3 regions of the Saccharothrix lopnurensis genome follow, and region 2 is predicted to be linked to each of the others. Evidence: riboswitches for the same ligand, from Rfam matches in the RefSeq annotation. Region 2 holds a riboswitch; each other region holds the start of a gene.

Region 1 (8,090 bases), on a different contig from region 2:
CTGGTGGCGGCGGTGCTGGTGGGGGTCGGGCTGGCCGGCTTCCGGCGGCGCGATGTCGGCCAATAACTGAAAGAGTCCTTTCGAAAGTAGTCTTTCAGGTCTATCGTCGGGGCCATGGACCTCTCACGGCCCCGACGGGTCACCGACGTCGACGCGCTCAAGGCACTGGCCCACCCGCTGCGGGTGTCGCTGCTCAACCACCTGGTCGCGATCGGTCCGCGCACCGCCAGCGAGTGCGCCGAGGCGGTCGGCTCGTCCGCGTCCAACTGCAGCTGGCACCTGCGGCAGCTGGCGAAGTTCGGCTTCGTCGAGCGCGCCGACGCCGCCGGCGGCCGGGACCGGCCGTGGCGGGCCACGTCCGTCGGCTACGAGGTCGGCGGGTTCGACGACGACCCGGCGGTGCGCGCGCAGCAGGACGCGCTGCTGGTGCTCCAGCTCAACGAGGAGAACCGGCTGGCGCAGCGGTTCCTGGAGCGGCAGCACGCGCTGCCGGGGGAGTGGCTGGCGGCGTCCTCGCTGCACGGCTACTCCGTCAACGTGACCGCCGAGGAGCTGACCGGCCTGCTCGGCGCCATCGACGACCTGCTGCGCCCCTACCTGGTGCCCGTGCGCGAGGGCGCGCCCGAGGGCGCGCTGCCCGTCCACGTCGGCCTGCGGGCGTTCCCGCGGTGACCGGGCCGCTGGGGGTGCCCGCGTTCCGCCGGCTGTGGTCGGCCGGGATCGTCTCCGAGATCGGCGACTGGGTGCTGCTGGTCGCCCTGCCGGTGTACGTCTACCAGCGCACCGGCTCGGCGGCGGCCACCGCCACCACGTTCGTGGTCGCGCTGCTGCCGAGCCTGGCGCTGTCGCCGGTGGCCGGCGTGCTGGCCGACCGCTGGGACCGCCGCCGGCTCCTGGTGGTGGTCGCCCTCGCCCAGGCGGTCACCCTGTTACCGCTGCTGACCGGTGACCTGGTGGTGCTCAACGTGGTCACCGCGGTGCAGTCGGGGCTGGCGGCGCTGGGCCAGCCGGCCGTGAACGCGCTGCTGCCCACCCTCGTGCCCCGGGAGCGGGTGGTCGCGGCCAACGGGCTGGTCAGCCTCGGCAACAACCTCGCCCGCCTGGTCGGCGCGTCCCTGGGCGGCCTGCTGCTCGGGCACGCCGGGGTGTCCGGCGTGGTGCTGGTCGACGCGGTGTCGTTCCTGCTCGCCGCGGCGCTGCTGGCCTCGCTGCCCCGCGACCGGGGCCCGGCGGAGGTGGCCGGGCAGGAGGCCGGGCAGCCGGCCGGGCAGGTGGTGCCGCCCTGGCGGGCCTGGGTGGACGGCCTGCGCGAGCTGCGCGGCCCGCTGCGGCCGCTGCTGGCCGTGGTCGTGCTGACGGCGACCGGTCAGGGCCTGTTCGTGGTGCTGTTCGTCGTGTTCGTGACCGAACGCCTCGGCGGCGGCGCGACGGAGGTGGGCCTGCTGCGCGGCGTGCAGGCGGTCGGCGGCCTGGTCGCGGGCCTGCTGGTGGGCGTGTTGTCCCGCCGGTTCGCCCCCGCCCGGCTGATGGGGGCCTCGCTGCTCGCCTACGCGGTCATCGCGGCCCTGGCCTGGAACGGCCCGCTCCTCACCACCGGGTTCGGCTTCTACCTCGCGGTGTTCGTGGTGGTGGGCGCGCCGAGCGTGCTCATCGGGGTCGGCCTGATGTCGGTGCTCCAGCTGTCGACCGCCGACGAGGTGCGCGGCCGGGTGCTGGCGACCTTCCTCGGCCTCTTCGACGCCTGCCAGGGCATCGGCATGGTGCTGGCGGGCGCGCTGACGCCGCTGCTCGGCCTGGGCGCGCTGCTCAACGTCCAGGCGGGGTTGTCCCTGGTGGCGGGCGCGCTGGTGCTGGCGACGCCCTGGGGAGCGCTGAGGTCCGGACCCGGTGAACGCCCGCCCGACCCCGGCGCGGCTCACATGCCCGTCGGCCCGCGCCCCGGCCCGCGCCCGCGCCGCCGCAGGTAGCGCTCGAACTCGGCGGCGATCACGTCGCCGCTGGCCTCGGTGATCTGGATCTCCGCGTCGCCGCGCTCCTCCAGCGCCCGCACGTAGTTGCGCACGTCCTCGTCCTCGTCGGCCATCTCGCTGACCGTGCGCTCCCACTCCTCGGCCTGCTCCGGCAGCGCCCCGAGCGGGACCTCGACGTCGAGCACCTCCTCCACCCGGTGCAGCAGCGCGAGGGTCGCCTTGGGCGAGGGCGGCTGGGACACGTAGTGCGGCACGGCCGCCCAGAACGAGATCGCGGGCACACCGGCCTGCACGCACAGGTCCTGGAACACGCCCACGATGCCGGTCGGCCCCTCGTACCGGGACCGCTCCAGCCCGTACTTCGAGGCCGCCGCGGCGTCGTAGGCGGTCCCGGTCACCGGCACCGGGCGGGTGTGCGGGGTGTCCATCAGCAGCGCGCCCAGCGTGACCACGGTGGTCACGCCCAGGTCCTCGATGTGGCCCAGCAGCTCGCCGGCGAACTTCCGCCAGCGCATGTTCGGCTCGATGCCGTGCACGAGCACCACGTCGGTCGCCGACCCCGGCGGGCGGCACACCGACAGCCTCGTGGTCGGGAATTCCACCCGCCGGGTGACGCCGTCCACCATGCGGACCGTGGGGCGGGTCACCTGGAAGTCGTAGTAGTCGTCCGGATCGACCTCGGCCAGCGGCGTCGCGTCCCACGTGAGTTGCAGGTGCTCGATCGCCGTGCTGGCGGCGTCGCCAGCGTCGTTCCACCCCTCGAAAGCCGCCACCATGATCGGGTTGGTGAGCGGTTTGCTGGGGTCGAAGGGGGTCTGGGCGGCCTGGTCCGGATCGGTCACCGGGCCAGCCTACGACCACGGGCGCGCACCCGACGCCGTAGGCTGGTCCACGCCGGGTCGTGTCCCGCCGCCGCTTCGGGGCGCGCCCGTGCGTCGTGGCCACCCCACCACCGAGGGTCGGGTAGGCGTCGCGTGGAACCGGGAAGGTCGTGGATGACGGTCGAGGCTGTGCTGTGGGACATGGACGGCACGCTGCTGGACTCGGAGAAGCTGTGGGACGTCCCGCTGTCCGAGTTCGTCGGGAAACTGGGCGGCACGCTGTCGCTGGAGACGCGTCAGCTGCTGGTCGGCACGAGCGTGCCCAGGACGATGGCGATCCTGTTCGCCGAGGTGGGCATCGACGACCCCACCGAGGACGAGGTTCGGGACGGCGCGGCGTGGATCGTCCGCCGCACCGAGGAGGTGTTCCGCGCCGGCCTGCCGTGGCGGCCGGGGGCCCGGGAGGCGCTGCGCGCGGTGCGCGACTCCGGGGTGCCGATGGCGCTGGTCACCTCCACCGAGCGCGGGCTGACCGAGATCGCGCTGGACACCCTGGGGCGCGACCTGTTCGACGTGACGGTGTGCGGTGACGAGGTGGACGGGCTGAACAAGCCGCTGCCCGAGCCCTACCTGAAGGCGGCCCGCCTGCTGGGCGTCGACCCGGCGCGGTGCGTGGCGGTCGAGGACTCCCCGACCGGGGTGGCCTCCGCCGTGGCGGCCGGGTGCACGGTCCTGGTGGTGCCGTGCGACGTGCCGGTGCCGGGGGGCGAGCGCCGCGTGTTCCGCGACTCCCTGGTGGGCGTCGACCTGACGACGCTCGCCCCGCTGCCGGGCAGTTGATCCGGGTGGACCGCTGACCTGGCCGGATCGCCGGCCCGGCTGGGCCGCCGGCCCCGGCTACACCGCCGACAGGCGGTCGGCCCGCCGCACCGCCGGGTCGACCAGCAGGCCGAACACCACGCCGAGACCCAGCCACAGCGTGGCGGTCTCGGCCAGGGACGCCAGCCGGAAGTCCCAGAGCACGCCGCTCGGCATGTCCTCGGGGATGGCGTCCGGCGCGGCCGGGAACAGCAGCAGCACCAGCACCACCGCCGCCACCACGGCCAGCGCGACCGCCGTGGTCCGCAGCGGCGGTGACCAGTGGCCGAGGCGGGAGGCCAGCCAGCTCGCCCCGAACGCGACCAGCAGGCCCGAGGCGATCAGCGCCAGGTAGAGCACCGTGCGGTAGCCGACGGTCTCCGGGTCGCCCACCGCGGGCGGGTTCGCCGGGTACTTCACCGCCGGCAGCAGGGCCGCCGCGCCGAACGCCGCCGCCCCCAGCCACACCGCCCGGCTGAACGGCGACCGGTCGGGGAACCAGCGCCGCGACCCGGCGTAGGCGGTGGCGAACAGCGCGCCCACCGCCACCCCGACGATGACCGCGGCCAGCACGCCGCCGAACACCTGCACGCCCCGGCCGACCAGCTCGCCGTGCTCGTGGCCGCCGGCCCCCGGCTCGACGGGCCGCGCCTCCTCGACGGCCAGCGCGGCGCGGATCGGCACCTCGACCACGACCAGCCCGACCAGGCCCGCGAGCAGGCCGGACACCCCACCGGCGGCGAGCCCGCGCACCAGGTGGTCCCTGTAGGTGAGCACGCCGCCCCGCCTCAGTGGCACGGGACGCCGAGCGCGTGGCGCCCGTCGTGGAAGAACTCGTGGAGCGTCTCGGCGGCGTGGCCGATCGCCGCGCCGTTCTCCTGGAGCACCAGCCAGGTCACGGCCAGCGCGACCAGCGCGACGGCGTAGGCCCACCGGGGGACCTGGACTGGGGCGGACTGCGCGGGGCTCGTCATGACGGGCTCCTCCATGCCTCGTGGAAGGTCAACAGGTGCCGTGGCCGGTCTCCTGACTCCCGGATCGACACCGTCCCCGCGTCTTCCCAGCCGCGCGTGCGGCCAGTGACGTGCTCGGCGGGTTGGCTCCCCGGTCACAGTGGCGAGGACCGCGCCGGATTCGCACCGGCTTCCCGTCCACCACGGCGAAGCGAACATAGAGGTCGCCCGTCCCGCCGCACAACCGGCCGGACGTCTTGTCCGCCGGGTTCACCGCAACGCGCAGTCACCGCACTTGCCGCCGCCGTCGAGCCGGTAGTAGAGGCAGCAGCTGCGCCGCCGGAACGCGACCTCGCCGGGGAACGGGATGAAGTCCCCGCAACCCCGCAGCGGGGGTTCGGCGAACAGCTCCTCGCCCAGCGCGACGCACTCCTCCGCGCTCGCCGCCCCGCCGAGCGCCACGAACCGCAACGCCCCCGCCGCCGACGAGGCCGCGTTGCCCCACAGCAGGCCGGGCGCCACCGGGGCGACCGAGCGCACGGCCTCCACCACCGGCGCCAACGACTCGACGATCCCCACGCCCCCGGCCGGCTCCTTGACCCGGACCCGCAGGCCGTCCGCGTCGTAGCGCCACCAGAGGTTGGCGGGCCGCACGTCCGGCGCCGTCCCGCCGACCGCGCGGGCGGCCACCACCGGGGACAGCAGCCGGGCGGTGTAGCTGAGGAAGAACAGCGAGGCGGCGACGCGCCGTTCGGCGGTGCGGTACCGGGCGGCGATCCGGTCCACGGTGGCGGGCAGGGCGGACCCGTCGAGCAGCGCGGCGCCGTCGTGCCAGCCCTCGTCGGGCCGGCCGACGTCGAGGGCGAAGAACGGGCTGAGGCCGCGGATCTGCCGCAGGGTGGTCAGGACTCGGGAGAACTCGGACACGTGGCCTAGTCTGCCGCCCGTGGACGCGCTGGGGTTGGGACTGTCCCTGGGCCTGGCGGCGAGCATCAGCCCCGGCCCCCTGCTGGTGCTGGTCGTGACGTCGGCGCTGCGGTCCGGCCGGCGGGCGGGCGTGCTGGCCGCGTGCGCGCCGCTGCTGTCGGACGCCGCGGTGGTCGGGGTGACGCTGCTGCTGCTCGGGCGGCTGCCGGAGCGGGCGCTGGGCGTGCTCGGCGTGGTCGGCGCCCTGTTCGTGGTGTGGAGCGGGGTGCGGACGGTGCGGGAGGCGCGCACGGCGTCGCTGGAGCCGGGGGCGTCCGAGTCCACGGCCGCGCCGGGCGTCGCGGCGCTGCGCCGGGCGGTCCTGGTGAACCTGCTCAGCCCCCACCCGTGGGTGGCGTGGGCGACCGCGCTGGGACCGCTGACCGTCACCACGTGGCGGGCGTCGACCGGGGCGGGGGTGGCGTTGCTGGTCGGTTTCTACGCGACCCTGGTGGGTGGGAAGGTGGTGATCGCGCTGGTGGTGGCGCGGGGGCGCCGGCACCTGGGCGACGCGGGTTACCGGCGGGCGCTGACGTTCGCCGGGGTGCTGCTGGGGTTGGCCGGGGTCGCCCTGGGCGTCGAGTTCGCGCCCACCCTGTTCGGGGGCTGAGCGCGGCTACGGCAGGTAGAAGGTCAGCACGTCCGACCGCACCGGCGGGAACAGCGTCCGCATCAGCTCCTCCTCCGGGCCCGGGTACACGTCGGGCTGCCGGGCGGTCAGCCCCTCGATCCCGTGCGGCCCGAACAGCAGCGACGCCACCATGTCCGGCGCCACGCCCGCCCCGCCCGCCGCGCCGGGGGCCTGCATCGTGCCACCGACCGCCACCGGCCCCACCTCGCCGCCCGCGAACGGCACCCGCACGTGCGAGCGGTAGAACGACACCACCGCCTCGCCCTCCTCGCCGGCGAACCGCGCCGACGCCGCCAGCCGCGCCCCGAACACCGGCCGCAGGTGCTCCAGCAGCGCCACCGGGTCGGGGACGCGCACGTAGTAGGAGTTCGCCTCGGCCTTCGCCGGGGCCAGGAACGCCTCCAGCGCCGCGCCCGCGACCGTCCCCGGCCGCTCGGTCACCTCGGTCGCCCCGGTCAGGGCCAGCAGCGCGTGCGCGGCGGCCCCGTCCACCGCGGCCACCTCCGCCAGCCGCACCCCCTCCTCCGGCGGCGTGGTCCGGCCCGAGGCGACCGGCACGCCGTCGCGCTCCACCAGCCACTCGGTGCTGCCGCCGCGCTCCACCAGCCACCGCCACAGCGGGGCGGAGTGCGGCATCCGCAGGTCGAACGGGGCCTGCTCGGCGTCCTGGAACCGGGCGAGGACGGGGATGTCGGCGGCGGTCGCCTCGCGCAGGGTGTGGCCGGCGCCGGCCGGTGTGCCCGTCACGTCCCGGGTGGCGGCGTACGGCACGGCGTAGGTGTAGCCGAACTGCCGGTAGAAGTAGGGGATGCCGAGCATGATGTTCACCAGGTGGCCGCGCGCGGCGGCCCGCTCGTGCGCCCAGCCCATCAGCGCGCGCACCGCGCCCCGGCCCTCGTAGCGCCGGTCGGTCGCCACCAGCTCGACCTGGCCCGCCGGGATCTCCAGCCCGCCGAGCACCAGCGTCTCGTCCAGCAGCGTCGCGGTGGACACCACCAGGTCGCCGTCCACGACGACCGCGCACGCCTCCCAGCCCGCGTCCGGGTCCTCCACCACCAGGCGGTGGTCCACGGCGTCCTCGGGCTCGCCCCGGTCGGCCAGCAGCGCGCCGATCCGCTCCAGGTCCTCCGGGCGTGCGGGCCGCAGCACCAGGCCGTCGCTGAGGGTCATCGCCGCAGTGTCCCGGCGGGTGTCCCGCCGCGCCACGGATTTTCGCCGGCGCGCGGGGCCCGCCGTGGCGCACAATCCCGCCCATGACCTGGCTGCCCGCCGACTTCGCCCACCCCACGCGCGTCGACCTCGACGCCGAGCACCACCTGCGCCCCATCCGGGAATCCGACGTGGACATCGACCACCCGGCCGTCATGGGCTCGCGCGAGCGGCTCTGGTCGCTCTACGGCGAGGCGTGGGGCTGGCCGCCCGCGACGATGACCCGTGAGCAGGACCGCGTGGACCTCGCCCGGCACGAGCGGGAGCAGGACGCGCACGAGTCGTTCAACTACGCCCTGTTCGACGCCGACGAGACCGCGCTGCTCGGGTGCGTCTACATCGACCCGGCCGACGACGCCGACGCGCTGATCTCGTGGTGGGTGGTGGACGAGCACGTCGGCACGGACCTGGAGCGCGCGCTGGACGCGTTCGTGCCCCGGTGGATCGCGCGGGAGTGGCCCTTCGCCGAGCCGCGTTACGGGATCTAGCCCTCGGGCCTGATCAGGGGGTCCTGCCGGTCCGCCGCCGTTCGGGGGATGGGAGGATCCGGACCCGTGAAGACCTTCGACGAGCTGTTCGCCGAGCTGAGCGAACGCGCACGCACCCGCCCTGAGGGCTCCGCCACCGCCGCGGCTCTGGAGGCCGGGGTGCACGCGCAGGGCAAGAAGGTGCTGGAGGAGGC
Region 2 (8,090 bases):
GCCGGGGTGCAGCGGTGGGGCGAGGCGTTCATCTGCCGCGTCGAGAACCGGCCCTCCGCGGTCGAGACGATCCCGGTCCAGGGCAACGACGGGTACCGGGAGGCGTGCATCGACACCCCGCCGGCGGCCGGGTACTGGTCCTACTGGCACGCGGGCAACAACTGCGCGTGGGAGTACAGCCAGTGGGGCGTGAAGAACCGCGACTTCGTCCCCGGCGGCTTCGAGGGCTGGTCGTTCTCGCTCAACGCCACCTCCGAGAGCAACCCCACCCCGCGCGTCGCGGCGGTGCGCCCCGGCACCGAGGGGCAGGCGTGCGTCGCCCCTGATGAGGGGAAACCCTCGTCCAACGACCTCGACGAGAAGCAGGACGACGTCCGGCCGGACCCGGCCGGACAGCAGCGCCCACAGCAGCAGCCCACGACCGCTCCGGACGAGCCGGGCGAGGTCCAGTCCGGCACGGCCGCGCTGCCACCGCCCAGGCCACGCGCGAGCGCGTCGCCGAAGTCCCCCGCGCCCGACCCGAAGCGCAACGTCGCCTTCGACGGCGGCCAGGACGCGCCCGACGTCACCGAGGTCGTCGCACAGCAGTCCGGGGCCAGTGACCTCGCGCCGTGGGCGGCAGCGGGCGTGATCGTGCTCCTGGCGGCCACGACCCCGCTGGTGGCGCGGCGGCGTCGGCGGGCGCGGGACGCCTAGGTGCTCACCACGTACTTCCTGCCGCGCGACCTGCACCCCGCAGCATGGTGGGTGTGGGCGCTCGGGCCGGCGGTGGCGGCGGCGCGCACCACCAACCCCTGGCTGCTGCTCGCGATCATCGCGGTGGCCTGCCACGTCGTGGTCGCCCGCCGCGGCGAGGCCCCGTGGGCGCTGGCGTTCCGCCTCTACCTCTACCTCGGCGCGGTCGTCGTGGGCATCCGCGTGTTCTTCCGCATCGTCTTCGGCGGCGCGGAAGGATCCACGATCATCCTGCGGCTGCCGGAGATCCCGCTGCCCGCGTGGGCGGCGGGCATCCGCCTGTTCGGCGACGTCTCCGCCGAATCCGTGCTCGGCGGCCTCTACGACGGCCTGCGCCTGGCGACCATGGTGATCTGCCTGGGCGCGGCCAACGCCCTGGCCAACCCCAAGCGGCTGCTCAAGGCCATGCCACCCGCCCTCTACGAGATGGGCACCGCCGTCGTGGTCGCCCTGTCGGTGTTCCCCCAGCTCGCCGAGAGCGTGCTGCGCGTGCGCCGGGCGCGGAAACTGCGCGGCGGCACCAGCCGCAAGAGGTTCAAGGCCCTGCACGTCATCGTCATCCCGGTGCTGGAGGACGCGCTGGACCGCTCGCTGCGGCTGGCGTCCTCGATGGACTCCCGCGGCTACGGCCGCGCCGCCCTGGTCGACGCCCGGCAGCGGGTCGCCACCGGCACGCTGATGATCCTCGGGCTGATCGGGGTGTGCGTGGGCGTCTACGCCACCCTCGACGGCACCACCCCGCGCTTCCTGGCCGCCCCGGTGCTCGTCGTCGGCACCGCGGTGGGCCTGGTCGGGTTCCACCTGGCGGGCAGGCGGGTGCGGCGCACCCGCTACCGCCCCGACCGGTGGCACGCGCCCGAACTGGTCGTGGCGGCGAGCGGCGTCGGGGTGGCCGTCGTGCTGTTCGCGTCGTCCAGCGTGGACCCCACGAACCTCAACCCGTCGCTGACCACCCTGTCGTGGCCGCTGCTGTCGTGGCCGCCGCTGATCGGCGTGCTCCTGGGCGTGCTGCCCGCGTTCCTGTCCCCGCCGCCCGCACCGCTGCACCCCGAGGCAACCGACCAGGAGGTGACCGCGTGATCGAGTGGAGGCAGGTCGCCTTCTGGTACCACGGCCGACCGGACCCCGTGCTGGCCGGCGTGGACCTGACCATCGGGGAGGGCGAACTGGTGCTGGTCGCCGGCCGCACCGGCTCGGGCAAGTCCACGCTGCTGGGCACCGTCAACGGCCTGGTGCCGCACTTCACCGGCGGCCACCTGGACGGGGTGGTGACGGTGGACGGCGTCATGACCCGCTCCCGACCGCCACGCGAGTTCGCCCACCTCGTCGGCGTCGTCGGCCAGGACCCGTTGGCGGGGTTCGTCACCGACACCGTCGAGGAGGAACTGGCCTACGGCATGGAACAGCTGGGCGTGTCCCCGCAGGTGATGCGCCGCCGCGTGGAGGAGACCCTGGACCTGCTGGGCATCGCCGACCTGCGCCGCCGCGCCCTGCGCAACCTGTCCGGCGGCCAGCAGCAGCGCGTCGCCATCGGCTCGGTGCTCACCACCCACCCGAAGGTGCTGGTGCTGGACGAACCGACCTCCGCGCTCGACCCCACCGCCGCCGAGGACGTCCTCGCCACCCTGGCCCGGCTCGTGCAGGACCTGGGCACCACCGTGCTGATGGCCGAGCACCGCATGGAACGCGTCGTGCCCTTCGCCGACCGCGTGGTCTACGTGTCCGGGGACGGCGGGGTGGTCGACGGCACACCCGCCGAGATCCTGCGCGACACCCCCATCGCGCCCCCGATCGTGGAACTGGGCCGGCTGGTCGGGTGGGACCCGCTGCCGCTGTCGGTGCGCGACGCCCGCCGCCGCGCCACCACCCTGCGCGCCGACCTCACCCCGTCCTCGCCGCGACCCGCCCCGACCGGCGGCACGCTGCTCACCGGCTCCGGCGTGGTCGTGCGCTACGGGCCGACCGTCGCGGTGCGCGGGGTGTCGCTGGACCTGCACGCGGGCGTGGTGCTGGCGCTCATGGGCCGCAACGGCTCGGGCAAGTCCTCGCTGCTGTGGGCGTTGCAGGGCTCGGGGCCGCGCCAGGGCGGCACCGTGCGCGTCGGCGGCGCCGATCCCGGGGCGCAGACCAGCGCCCAGGCCCGCAAGCTCGTCGGCCTGGTGCCGCAGACCGCGAGCGACCTGCTCTACCTGGAGACCGTCGCCGACGAGTGCGCCGCCGCCGACCTCGAATCCGGCGCCCCACCCGGCACCTCCCGGACCCTGCTCGACCGGCTGGCCCCCGACATCGACCCCGACCGACACCCGCGCGACCTGTCCGAGGGGCAGCGGTTGGCGCTGGTGCTGGCCGTGCAGCTCTCGGCCGCCCCGCGCGTGGTGCTGCTCGACGAACCCACCCGCGGCCTGGACTACACCGCCAAGGACGCCCTCGCCCGGGTGATCGGCGCGTTGACCGCCGAGGGTCGCGCGGTGGTCGTGGCCACCCACGACGTGGAGTTCGTCGCCCGGATCGCCGACCGGGTGGTGGTCATGGCCGAGGGCGAGGTCGTCTCCGACGGACCCACCGCCGAGGTGCTGGGCGGCTCCCCCGCCTTCGCGCCCCAGGTCGCCAAGGTGCTCGGGCCGGACTGGCTCACCGTCGACGAGGTGCGCGCCGCGCTGGCGGGGGTGGCGCGGTGATCCGCGACTGGGCCGACGCCGGCCGCGTCGTGCGCATCGGCCCCCGCTCCGCCACCGTGCTCGCGCTGGCCTCGCTCGCCGGGCTGATGATGTTCCTCTGGCCCCTGCTCGTCCGCGTCGAGCCGCAGTCCACGCAGCACGGGCCCGACGCGCCGTTCATCTTCCTGGCCATCCTGCCCGTGATCATCGTCATCGTGCTCGCCGAGCTGTCCGAGGGCGGCATGGACGCCAAGGCCCTCGCCCTGCTCGGCGTGCTGTCCGCGGTCAACGCCGCCCTGCGCCCGCTGGGCGCGGGCGTGGCGGGCATCGAAACGGTGTTCTTCCTGCTCGTGCTCGCCGGACGGGTCTTCGGCGCGGGGTTCGGCTTCGTGCTCGGCTGCACCTCGCTGTTCGCCTCGGCGCTGCTCACCGCCGGGGTCGGGCCGTGGCTGCCGTTCCAGATGCTCTGCTCCGCCTGGATCGGCGCGGGAGCGGGCCTGCTGCCCCGCCGCGTCACCGGCAAGGCGGAGATCGCCGTGCTCGTCGCCTACGGCATCGTGGTGGCCTACGTCTTCGGGTTCCTGATGAACCTGTGGTTCTGGCCGTTCATCACCGGCGCCGAGGTCGACTACCACGACGGCCACATCTCCTACGTGCCCGGCGCGCCCGTGCTGGAGAACCTGCACCGGTTCGCGGTCTTCACCCTGCTCACCTCCACCGCCGGGTGGGACACCGGCCGCGCGATCACCAACACGATCGCGATCCTCGTGCTGGGCCCGGCGGTGCTGGCCACGCTGCGCCGGGCCTCCCGCAAGGGCTCCCACGGGCTGCTGCCCACCTTCGGCGACCTCGGAGCGCCTGGCCGCTGACTACCCTGGGCCGATGCGAATCGTGTCGTTGCTGCCCGCCGCCACGGACATCGTCGCGGAACTGGGACGCGTGGGGGACCTGGTGGGGCGCACCCACGAGTGCGACTGGCCCGCCGAGGTCGCGTCGGTGCCCGTGGTCACCGCGACCGGGCTGGACCCCGATCGGTTGAGCAGCCGGGAGATCTCCGCCGCGGTCGGGGGCCACCGGGGGTCGTCGCTGTACTCGCTGGACTCCGACCTGCTCGCCGAACTCGCCCCGGACGTGGTGCTCACCCAGGACCTGTGCGAGGTGTGCGCGGTGTCCTACCAGCGGGTCACCGACGCCGTGCGCGTCATGGACGTCGGCCCGCGCGTGGTGAGCCTGGAGCCCCGCACGACGGCGGGCGTGCTGGACTGCGTGCGCCGCGTCGGCGGGTTGCTCGGCGTCGACGACACCGAGGAGCGCGTCACCGCGCTGGAGGCCCGCTTGGCCGCGGTCGCGGCGGCGGTGGCCGGGCGGGCGAGGCCGCGCGTGGCGGCGGTCGAGTGGCTGGACCCGGTGTGGCCCGCCGGGCACTGGGTGCCCGAGCAGGTCACCCGTGCGGGTGGTGACCCGCTGCTCGCCGGGGCGGGCGAGCACACCTCCCCGGTCGAGTGGTCCGCCGTGCTCGACGCGCGCCCCGACGTGGTGCTGCTCATGCCGTGCGGCCTGTCCCCGGAGCGGACGCTGTCCGAACTGGACGTGCTGACCGGCCGGCCCGGGTGGTCGGAGCTGCCCGCTGTGCGCACCGGCGAGGTGTGGGTGCTCGACGGTCCCGCCTACTTCAACCGCCCCGGCCCACGCGTCGTGCGCGGCGCGGAAGTACTGGCCCACGTGCTCCACGACGTCGCGGTGGGTGAGCCCGTGAGTCCTGCCGAGGCCCGCCGGGTGACGCTCACGGCGGGGTAGCCGCCACCCGGTCGGGTGGCGGCTACCGGTGACGTCAGGCGCAGGCGAGGACGGGAGCGCCGGATTTGCCGCCGCTGTGCAGGTCGGCCAGCCCGACGTCGGCCAGCCCGAGGACCGCCTGGGCGGTGGCGCGGGTCGCGGTGGCCGGGTCGAAGCCCGTGGCCTGCCAGGCGACGGCGCCGCGCTGCTCGACCGGGCCGGCGCAGTCGACCTGGAGGGACTTGAGGAACTGCTTGGCCTTGCGGGCGGCGGCGTCGCGGCCGCCGGCCTTGAGCGCCTGGCGGGCCAGGCCGGTGCTGTTGGCGTTGGGCGGGTTGGTGCCCACGCCGAAGCCGCCGTTGGTGTGCTGCACGCCCACCAGCCAGGACAGGCCCTGCTGCGCCTTGCCCGGCCGGCCCACGGCCCGGAGCGCCTGGGTGGCCATCGCGGTGGAGTCCACATCGCTCACGCACGGCGTGGCCGCCGGGTCCAGCGGGAAGCCGCCGTCCGGGCACTGGGTGCCGACCAGGAAGTCCACCGCCGGGACGGGCGCGCCGGCGGAGGTGCGGTCCAGCGCCAGCAGGGCCAGGGACTGGCTGAAGGCGTTGCTGTAGTCGCCGAACGCCGAGTTGTCGGAGAACCGGCCGGACGGGGTGAGCAGCGCCAGCAGCCCGGCGTGCAGGTCCACCCCGCCGAACGAGGCCGGGTTCGCCCCCGCGACCTGGGCGGCGAGCAGCAGCTTGGCGTGCGCGCCCACGTACGCCTCCCCGCCATCACCGACGTACCCGCTGGTGACGGTGGGTTGGGACAACCAGGCGATCGCGCGATCTGCGTGGTCATCGGCGGTGCGGGCCGCGGCGAACGCGAACACCCCGTCGATCGTCAGGCCCGCGTCGGGGTGGAGCACGCCGCCGAAGTCGACCTCGAAGCGCTCGCCGTCGACCATCTGGCGGGCCAGCCACCCGGCGGCGGCGTCCGCCCGGTTGTGCGTCGCCGGTACGGCGGAGGCGGTGGACGGGACGAGCAGCGACAGGCCGCACAGCAGTGCGAGCACAGCAAGAACACGACGTCTCATGGACGATGAACCCTTTCCCGCGAGCCACGACAGGAGTTGGTGCGCCGCGCGGAGCGGGTAATCGGGCTCGCCAACCCTTTGGAGGGGTGGCACACCGTTGCGGGTCAGCGCCGGATTCACACCGGACTTCCCCCGCACCGCGCGTATTCGGTTGACCCGCCCAGCCTGTCACCCCCGGCTCGCGGGTCAATCGGCCATCCGGCGCTTCGGAATGGCGAACGCGGTGCGCGGGAACGACTTCCGCGCACCGCGCGGTCACACCTCGACGGTCCTGGAGGCGACGACCGCCCGTCGCCGGGCCAGGCGGTAGGTGCGGCGGATACCCGCCTCCGCGCAGCGGCGGCGACCAGCTCGTCCTCGCCCGGCGCGGCGACGGGGTCGCCGGGGTGGTCCACGGCCGGCCCGCACCGGTCGAGCCGCCGGACACCCCGTTCTACGCCGACGTGTTCGGCGCGGTCGACCGGCCCGCCGGGCGGCGCAGCAGGTAGCTGTCCATGATCCACCCCTTGGCGGCACGGGCCCGTTCGCGCGCTTCGATGATCCGGTCGGCAACCTCGGGCAGCGGTCCGGCGATCAGGATCTCGTCGGGCGTGCCGACGCAGGCTCCCCAGTGGACGGTCACCCCGGGCTCGTCGACGAACCCGGGGAACGCGTCGCGGGAGTCGAGCACCACCAGGACGTCGTCCACGCACTCCGGCCAGCCCCGCGCCGGCCGGCGGCCGGTGGTGATCCGCACCGCGACCGAGACCTGGTCGACCGTGGTGCGGTGGCGCGCGGCCAGGGCCGAGATGATGCTGATGCCCGGCACGACCCGCACGTCGAACCCGGTGGTGCCGCGCGCGAGGACGTCGTCCACCACGGCGATGACGCTGTCGTAGAGCGCCGGATCGCCCCACACCAGGAACGCGCCGGTCTCACCGGACCCCGGGTGCTCGGCGATCAGCCGCTCGCACACGTCCGCGCGCCGCGACCGCGTCCAGAGCCGTGCCCCCGCCTCTTGCGAGAGGCAGGGGCACGGTGGCAGTGCGTGGTCTGTCGGAGCACCCACTGCCGGTCTTCGGAGGGCTACTTCGACGGCGCGACCAGCCCGGAGCCGCCGGCGCGGGCGGCGTCGAAGCGGCGGGTCACGTCGGCCCAGTTGACCAGCGACCACAGCTTCTGCACGTAGTCGGGGCGCACGTTGCGGTACTGGAGGTAGTAGGCGTGCTCCCAGGCGTCGAACACCAGCACCGGGGTGGTGTTCATGCCGACGTTGCCGTGGTGGTCGTAGACCTGCTCCACGACCAAGCGCCCGGACAACGGCTCCCAGGCCAGCACGCCCCAGCCCGAGCCCTGCACCAGCGTGGTGGCGGCGGAGAGCTGCTTGGCGAAGGCGTCGAACGAGCCGAAGTGCTCGTCGATGGCCGCCCGCAGCTCGCCGTCGGGGCGGTCGCCGCCGTCGGGGCTCAGGTTGTCCCAGAACATCGTGTGCAGGACGTGCCCGGACAGGTTGAACGCGAAGGTCTTCTCCAGGCCGACGATGCCCGAGAAGTCCTCCTTCTCCCGCGTCTCCGCCAACCGTTCGAGGCTGTCGTTGGCGCCCTTGACGTAGGCGGCGTGGTGCTTGCTGTGGTGCAGCTCCAGGATCTCGCCCGTGATCGCGGGCTCCAGCGCCGCGTAGTCGTAGGGCAGGTCCGGCAGCACGTACTGGCTCATCAGCTCTCCGGGAACTCCGTGGTGGGTTGTTGCCACTATCTAGCAAGAACAACTTTGTGGCAACTCGGCCACGTGCCGAACCCGGGTGATGGCGACCGGACCCCGGTCCACCCACACGGCTATGAGGTTCGCCGAACGGTTGACGGACAACG
Region 3 (7,184 bases), on a different contig from region 2:
CGTGCCGTTGTCGGTTGCCCTCGCCGCCGTCCACCCCGTCACCGCGACGGCGGAGCCCGGTGTGCCGCAGGCGCCGGTGGTGGTGTTCGCGGAGGACTTCGAGAACGGTCAGGGCACCACGCCCGCCCTGCTCACCGCCTACACCGGCTTACCCCCGGTCAACCAGACCTACGACGCCGACCCCGCCTGGCTGACCGCCTGCAACGGCTGGCTCGCCTCGCTCCAGCAGTCCACCACGCCACCACCCGGCAGCGGTTGCGGCAGCGGCGACTGGCAGGCGGTCCGGACCATGGCCGGAGCCCTGGGGCAGTGGGCGGGCGGCGACCCGGGCGCCAACCACGCCGTCACCGCCTACACCGCGGGCAACCCGGGCGCGGGCAAGGTGCAGTTGGCCACGGAGCAGCCCATCCCGCTGGCGGCGCCCGACCGGTTCCTGACCTTCTCGGTGGACGCGGCCGAGCGGAACTGCTTCGCCAACCACGCGCTGTTCGAGTTCTACCTGGTCGACGGGGCCACCGCGATCCCCACCTTCACCACCCCGATCGAGCCCTGCGCCAACCCCTCGACCGTCATCGGCGGCACCGCCGTGGGCACCTACACCAGCGACCGGCCCGTGCTGTTCGGCGGCTCGTCGGTGGGGGTGCGGCTGGTCAACGCCCAGGCCAGCGGCACCGGCAACGACGCCGCGTTCGACAACGTCCGCGTCCTCGACGTCACCCCGCAGCTGGACGTCGCCTACGGCCCCTCCCCGGTCGAGGTCGGGCAGACGTCCACCCTGGTCCTCACCGTCACCAACACCGCCGAGCTGGCGGTCAAGGACGGGTGGGCGTTCACCGCCGACCTGCCGACGGGCCTGACCGCCACCGCCCAGCCCACCACCGACTGCGCCGACGCCACCACCTCCACCGCGGCCGGCGCGGTCACCGCCACCGGCGGCCTGGCCACCGGTCAGGTCTCGTGCACGATCTCCGTTCCGGTCACCGCCGCCCGCGCCGGCACCTACACCACCTGCGCCGCCGACGTCACCGCCCGGGTCGGCCTCAACGCGCCGGGGTGCGCCTCGGTGCGCTTCACCCCGCCGGTGCTGGTGTTCGACGCCCACGCCCACGGCGGCAGGCTGACCGCACCGCTGGTCGGCGTCGGCCCCCTCGCGCCGTCCGACCTGAGCTGCACCACCCAGCCCGGCCTCGACGTGGACCAGCTGCTCGGCGCGGGCCTGCCGGGGATCGGCTCGCTGGGCGTCGTCGACACCGAGGCGCGCGGCGTGGTCGACGGCGACGGCGAGCGCACCGCCACCGCGCACGCCCGCACCGCCGGCGTCTCCCTGCTGGGCGGCCTGGTCACCGCCGACGAGATCCGCGCCAGGGCCGCCGCCGACGAGGACGCCACCGGCGCGGTCACCACCGCGGGCGGCGTCGAGCTGGTCAACCTGCGCGTCAACGGCGTGCCCGTGGTCAACCCCGCGGTCGACCTGACCATCACCATCCCGCTCGTCGCCACGGTCGTGGTCAACGAGCAGCGGTCCCTGGCGGGTGGCGCCGGCATCGCCGTCAACGCCCTGCGCGTCCGCCTGCTCACCGGCACCGAACTCGTGATCAGCCACGCGAGGGTCACCCTGACCCGTCCCGGCGCCCCCTGCCCGACCAGCTGATGCCGCCGGGTGGGGCGGCGGACACCACCGCCCCACCCCGGTGTCGTCGTTCAGGTCGTGCGCGGTGGGGTGCGCGCGTTCGGCGGTGTCACCACCCTGTCCCGGAGCGAGGCCGGTGGTGGCGCGACACCGGGGCCGCCGCCGCTGATCCAGTCGATCACCTCGCGCAGTGCCCTGTCGTCGAGGACCCGCCCCAGCCACAGGGGTTTGGCGCCGGCGGCGCGGGCGGCGGGCGAGGGGTGGACGACCAGCAGGTTGGAGTGCGCGCAGGCGTCGAGGCAGTCGGACAGGCGGACCTCGGCGGTGCCGTCGAGCGCTTCGCGCAGCACGCGCACCTGCCCGTCGTGGTCGACCTGCGGGTGCTTGCGGGTGGTGCCGCAGCAGCACCCCCGGCAGACGGTGACGCGCGGGCGGTCCTCAGGCACGGTCCACCGCCCGCGCGATGGGCAGTGGTGGTTTTGACGACGTCAGGCGCATGGTGGAGCCGCCCTCTCTCGGGGAGATCCGCCCCGGTGGGTGAGGAGGCGACGGCGTGAGTCTCCTGACTCCCGGATCGACGCTCGTCCCGGCCTTCCCACCCCGGGTGGGGCGGTGGCCGCGGCGGGATCTGCTCCCCGGTCACAGTGGCGGGACCGTGCCGGAATGTCACCGGCTTCCTCGTCCGCCGTCGCCTGTGGTCGTCCGGATTGTGGCAACGAACCACCCGCGGTCCGCGCCGAGGTGACCGGTCTCACCAGAGTCGTCCGGGCCCGACGCGTCCGGGCCGCGGTCGGCGCGCACCCCGGCGGTGGTGGCGGGGCGGACCACCCGCCACCACCGCCGGGGGCGGGTCAGATCAGGTAGGTGGAGATGTCGCCGCAGGTGAGGGGGCCTGGTTCGGGGACGGGGGTGATGGCGGTGTGGCAGACCTGGACGGTGACGCGGTCGATGGGCACCGGGGTCGGGGTCGGGACGAGCGGGACGGTGAGCACGAACTCGAACTTGGACGCGCCGGTGGTGCTCTGGCGTTCGGTGTCGACCACGGTGCGGCCGTGGTAGGCGGTGAACACGGCCACCGCGACGGTGCGGGTGGGCGGGGCGCAGGGGGTGGTGTCGCGCAGCGCCACCTCGCCGGTGACCTTGACCGCGGTGACCGGCGAGGGCGACGGGTCCGGCTGCGCGTTGCGCCAGGCCAGTTGGCCCGCGGTGTGGCTGCTCAGGCAGCGGTCGGTGTGCTCGGCCTTGAACGCCACCGACGCCGCGGCGGGGTCGGCGCCCGCGCCGCCGGTGAGGGTGAGGGTGGTCGCGGCGACCGCGAACGACGCGGCGACAGCCCGGCCGAGCCGGGGTAACAGGGGTGACTTCATTCGAGCGGACTCCTTTGTCCTCGCTTCGACTCTTCACCGGTACGCGCCCGCCGGCGGTCCCGGAGGAGGAGGTGCGTCGTGCGGTCGACGCGGACCGGCGGGCTTCGCGGCGTCGCCCCCTGCCGCGGCCGGCCACCACCGCCGGTGCGGTGCGGTTCGGCCTCGACGGGGACGAGCGCGCCGGGACTGCGCGACCCATCTCCGCCTCCTGCGGAACGCGGTGGGCTGAGGAAATGGTTACCGGTGGTGCTCGACCGTGGCAATCCGGCAGCGGAATGCAATTGCGGAGTTCGCCGGGCCCGTGTCGTGGCGAGGCGGGATCGGCGACGCGCCCGAAGGCGGCAACCGCCGCCCGGGGACACGATCGGGTGGATCAGCGCCGGCGCGGGGGAGGGGCCGGGTCGCGCACCACGCGACCCGGCCGGTGGCTCAGTCCCAGTCGAGCGTGGAACCCGAGGCGTACTCGGTGACGCGGGTCTCGAAGAAGTTCTTCTCCTTCTTCAGGTCGATGGCCTCCGACATCCACGGGAACGGGTTGTCGGTGGGGCCGAAGACGGGCGCGAGACCGAGTTGGGCGCAGCGGCGGTTGGTGATGAAGCGCATGTACTGCTCGCACTGGTCGGCGTTGAGCCCGAGCAGGCCGTTCGGCATGGTGTCGCGGCTGTAGGCGATCTCCAGCTCGCACGCCTCGCCGAGCATGGTGCGGATCTCGGCCTGGAACGCCTCGGTCCACAGCCCCGGGTTCTCGATCTTGATCTGGTTGATCGCGTCGATGCCGAAGTTCAGGTGGATGGACTCGTCGCGCAGGATGTACTGGTACTGCTCGGCGACGCCGACCATCTTGTTGCGCCGCCCGAAGGACAGGATCTGCGCGAAGCCGGTGTAGAACCACATGCCCTCGAACACGACGTAGAACGCGATGAGGTCGCGCAGGAACGCCCGGTCGGTCTCGGGCGTGCCGGTGCGGAACGCGGGGTCCTCCAGGTGCCGGGTGTACCGGAGCGCCCAGGCGGCCTTGTCGGTGATGGAGGGCACCTCGCGGTACATGTTGAACAGCTCGCCCTCGTCCAGGCCGAGGGATTCGCAGACGTACTGGAAGGTGTGGGTGTGCACGGCCTCCTCGAACGCCTGGCGCAGCAGGTACTGGCGGCACTCGGGGTTGGTGAGGTTCCGGTAGACGGCGAGCACGACGTTGTTGGCCACCAGGGACTCGGAGGTGGCGAAGAAGCCGAGGTTGCGCTTGATGGTGTGGCGCTCGTCGTCGGTGAGGCCGGTGGGGGAGCGCCACAGGGCGATGTCGGCCTGCATGGACACCTCGGTGGGCATCCAGTGGTTGGCGCAGCCGGCGAGGTACTTCTCCCACGCCCAGTGGTACTTCAGGGGCAGGAGCTGGTTGACGTCGGCGCGGGCGTTGATCATCGCCTTGTCGTCGACCCGGACGCGACCGCCGTCGCGGTCGATCGAGCCGAGGCCGGTGGTGTCGGGCAGGTTCGTGGTCACTGGCACGCCTCGCAGTCGGGGTCGGTGACGGAGCAGGCCGCCGGCGCGACGGGCTGCACGGCGTTGAGCTTCCCGTCGGTGCCGCGCAGGGTGGACTTCTCCACGCTGGTCGCCGCCGTGGAGCGCAGGTAGTAGGTGGTCTTCAGCCCCTTGCGCCAGGCCAGCCGGTACACCGCGTCGAGCTTGCGGCCGTTCGGGGCGGCGAGGTAGAGGTTGAGCGACTGGGCCTGGTCGAGCCACTTCTGGCGGCGCGACCCGGCCTCGACCAGCCACTCGGAGGAGACCTCGAACGCGGTGGCGTACAGGGCCTTCAGCTCGTCGGGCACCCGGTCGACCGGGGCCAGTGAGCCGTCGAAGTACTTCAGGTCCGCCACCATGGCCTCGTCCCACAGGCCGAGCGCCTTGAGGTCGGCGACCAGGTGCCGGTTGAGGACGGTGAAGTCGCCGGACATGTTCGACTTCACGTACAGGTTGCGGAACAGCGGCTCGATCGACTGGCCGACGCCGCAGATGGTGGAGATCGTGGCGGTGGGGGCGATGGCCGTGGTGTTGGAGTTGCGCATCCCGCCGCGCACCTTCTCCCTCAATGCGTCCCAGTCCAGCGTGGTGGAGGTGTCCACGTCCAGGTCGCCGTCGCGGGCCTCGGCCAGCAGGGCGACGGAGTCGATGGGCAGGATTCCCCGGCTCCACAGCGAACCCTCGAACGACTCGTAGCTGCCGCGCTCGCGCGCCAGGTCGGCCGAGGCGGACAGGGCGTGGTAGCTGATCGCCTCCGTGCTGCGGTCGGCGAACTCCACCGCTCCCGGCGAGCCCGGGACCAGGCGCTGGACGAACAGGGCATCGGTGAACCCCATCAGGCCCAGGCCGATCGGGCGGTGCCGCAGGTTGGACCGGCGGGCCTCGGGGATCGTGTAGAAGTTGATGTCGATCACGTTGTCCAACATGCGCACGGCCGTGGTGACGGTGCGCTCCAACCGGGCCGCGTCCACACCGGCGGCGGTGACGTGGTTGGCCAGGTTCACCGAACCCAGGTTGCACACCGCGACCTCGTCGGCCGAGGTGTTCAGGGTGATCTCGGTGCACAGGTTCGACGAGTGCACCACGCCGACGTGCTGCTGCGGCGAGCGCAGGTTGCACGGGTCCTTGAAGGTGATCCACGGGTGGCCGGTCTCGAACAGCACGGTCAGCATCCGCCGCCACAGGTCCACCGCGCGCACCCGCTTGACCACCCGCATCTCGCCCCGGTCGGCGGCCTCCTCGTAGGCGCGGTAGCGCCGCGCGAACGCGCGACCGTAGAGGTCGTGCAGGTCCGGCACCTCGTCGGGGGAGAACAACGTCCAGTCGGCGTCGGCCTCGACGCGGCGCAGGAACTCGTCGGGCACCCAGTTCGCGGTGTTCATGTCGTGCGTGCGGCGGCGGTCGTCGCCGGTGTTCTTGCGCAGGTCGAGGAACTCCTCGACGTCGACGTGCCAGGTCTCCAGGTAGGCGCAGGCCGCGCCCTTGCGCTTGCCGCCCTGGTTGACCGCCACCGCCGTGTCGTTGGCGATCTTCAGGAACGGCACCACGCCCTGGGACTCGCCGTTGGTGCCCCTGATGTGGGCGCCCATGCCGCGCACCGGGGTCCAGTCGTTGCCCAGGCCGCCGGAGAACTTCGCCAGCAGCGCGTTGTTCCGGTAACCCCGGAAGATGCCGTCCAGGTCGTCGTCCACGGTGGTGAGGAAGCACGACGAGAGCTGCGGCCGGGTGGTGCCGGAGTTGAACAGCGTCGGCGTCGAGGCCATGAAGTCGAAGCTCGACAGCAGCTCGTAGAACTCGATCGCGCGGGCTTCCCGGTCGTCCTCGCGCAGGGCCAGGCCCATCGCCACCCGCATGAAGAACGCCTGCGGCAGCTCGTAACGGGTGCCGTGGTCGTGCAGCAGGTAGCGGTCGTAGAGCGTCTGCATCCCGGGGAAGTCGAACTTCGCGTCGCGCTCGGGCCGGATCGCGGCGGCCAGGCGCTCGACGTCGAAGTTCGCCAGCTCGGGGTCGAGGCGGTCCAGCTCGACGCCCAGCCGCACGTACGCCGGGAAGTGGTCCACGTAGGACGTCCGCCCGCCGGCGCCCTCCACCGGGCGGCCGGCGACGCGGGTCAGCGCCTCGCGCCGCAACCGGTCCAGCAGCAGCCGCGCGGCGACGTAGGAGTAGTTCGGCTCGGTCTCCACCAGCGTCCGCGCGGCCATCACCAGCGCCACGGACAGCTCGTCGACCGTGATGCCGTCGTACAGGGTGCGCCGCACCTCGGCCAGCACGGCCTCCGGCGAGGTGTCCGCCAGGTCCGCGCACGCCTCGCCGACCACGACCCCGACGCGGTCCCAGTCCAGCGGGACGAGTTCCCCGTCCGGGCCCTTGACGCGGAACTCCGGCGCTGAGGGCACGACTTCGCGCGCCTTGGCCCGCTTCTCGCGGTAGAGCACGTAGGCGCGGGCCACCTTGTGGTGGCCGCCGCGCATCAGGACCAGTTCGACCTGGTCCTGGATCTGTTCAACGTGCAGCGCGGTGTCGGGACGGGCGTGCTTGAGCAGCGCGGCCCCCACCTGCGCGGTCAGATCTTCCACCAGGGGGTGCAGCCGGGACGACGACGCGGCGGCGTCACCCTCCGCGGCCAGGAACGCCCTGGTCATCGCCACCGCGATCCTGGTGGCGTCGAA

Evidence for each region. A riboswitch is a leader RNA that binds a small molecule or an ion and turns the genes downstream of it on or off. The one in region 2 is predicted to bind cobalamin.
Region 1: it holds a riboswitch for cobalamin, as region 2 does, so the genes downstream of both, ACFP3R_RS06385 (CbtB-domain containing protein) here and ACFP3R_RS19755 (prenyltransferase/squalene oxidase repeat-containing protein) in region 2, are expected to answer to the same signal.
Region 3: it holds a riboswitch for cobalamin, as region 2 does, so the genes downstream of both, ACFP3R_RS20865 (hypothetical protein) here and ACFP3R_RS19755 (prenyltransferase/squalene oxidase repeat-containing protein) in region 2, are expected to answer to the same signal.

Annotation. Positions count from the first base shown of each region.
Region 1 is NZ_JBHSQO010000004.1:257,452-265,541, forward strand. Features, by position in the region: gene ACFP3R_RS06355 (ABC transporter permease) at 1-66, shown strand, start outside; gene ACFP3R_RS06360 (ArsR/SmtB family transcription factor) at 115-672, shown strand; gene ACFP3R_RS06365 (MFS transporter) at 669-1,967, shown strand; gene ACFP3R_RS06370 (PAC2 family protein) at 1,916-2,812, opposite strand; gene ACFP3R_RS06375 (HAD family hydrolase) at 2,966-3,631, shown strand; gene ACFP3R_RS06380 (CbtA family protein) at 3,689-4,426, opposite strand; gene ACFP3R_RS06385 (CbtB-domain containing protein) at 4,438-4,623, opposite strand; cobalamin riboswitch at 4,649-4,823, opposite strand; gene ACFP3R_RS06390 ((2Fe-2S)-binding protein) at 4,873-5,529, opposite strand; gene ACFP3R_RS06395 (LysE family translocator) at 5,549-6,178, shown strand; gene ACFP3R_RS06400 (GNAT family N-acetyltransferase) at 6,185-7,369, opposite strand; gene ACFP3R_RS06405 (GNAT family N-acetyltransferase) at 7,453-7,896, shown strand; gene ACFP3R_RS06410 (phosphoribosyl-ATP diphosphatase) at 7,963-8,090, shown strand, end outside.
Region 2 is NZ_JBHSQO010000019.1:31,955-40,044, reverse strand. Features, by position in the region: gene ACFP3R_RS19780 (ABC transporter substrate-binding protein) at 1-696, shown strand, start outside; gene ACFP3R_RS19775 (energy-coupling factor transporter transmembrane component T) at 697-1,815, shown strand; gene ACFP3R_RS19770 (ABC transporter ATP-binding protein) at 1,812-3,413, shown strand; gene ACFP3R_RS19765 (ECF transporter S component family protein) at 3,410-4,261, shown strand; gene ACFP3R_RS19760 (ABC transporter substrate-binding protein) at 4,275-5,189, shown strand; gene ACFP3R_RS19755 (prenyltransferase/squalene oxidase repeat-containing protein) at 5,224-6,222, opposite strand; cobalamin riboswitch at 6,280-6,416, opposite strand; gene ACFP3R_RS19750 (SAM-dependent methyltransferase) at 6,677-7,198, opposite strand; gene ACFP3R_RS19745 (superoxide dismutase) at 7,309-7,938, opposite strand.
Region 3 is NZ_JBHSQO010000020.1:129,257-136,440, reverse strand. Features, by position in the region: gene ACFP3R_RS20870 (choice-of-anchor P family protein) at 1-1,651, shown strand, start outside; gene ACFP3R_RS20865 (hypothetical protein) at 1,702-2,076, opposite strand; cobalamin riboswitch at 2,187-2,309, opposite strand; gene ACFP3R_RS20860 (hypothetical protein) at 2,482-2,997, opposite strand; gene ACFP3R_RS20855 (ribonucleotide-diphosphate reductase subunit beta) at 3,427-4,497, opposite strand; gene ACFP3R_RS20850 (ribonucleoside-diphosphate reductase subunit alpha) at 4,494-7,184, opposite strand, start outside.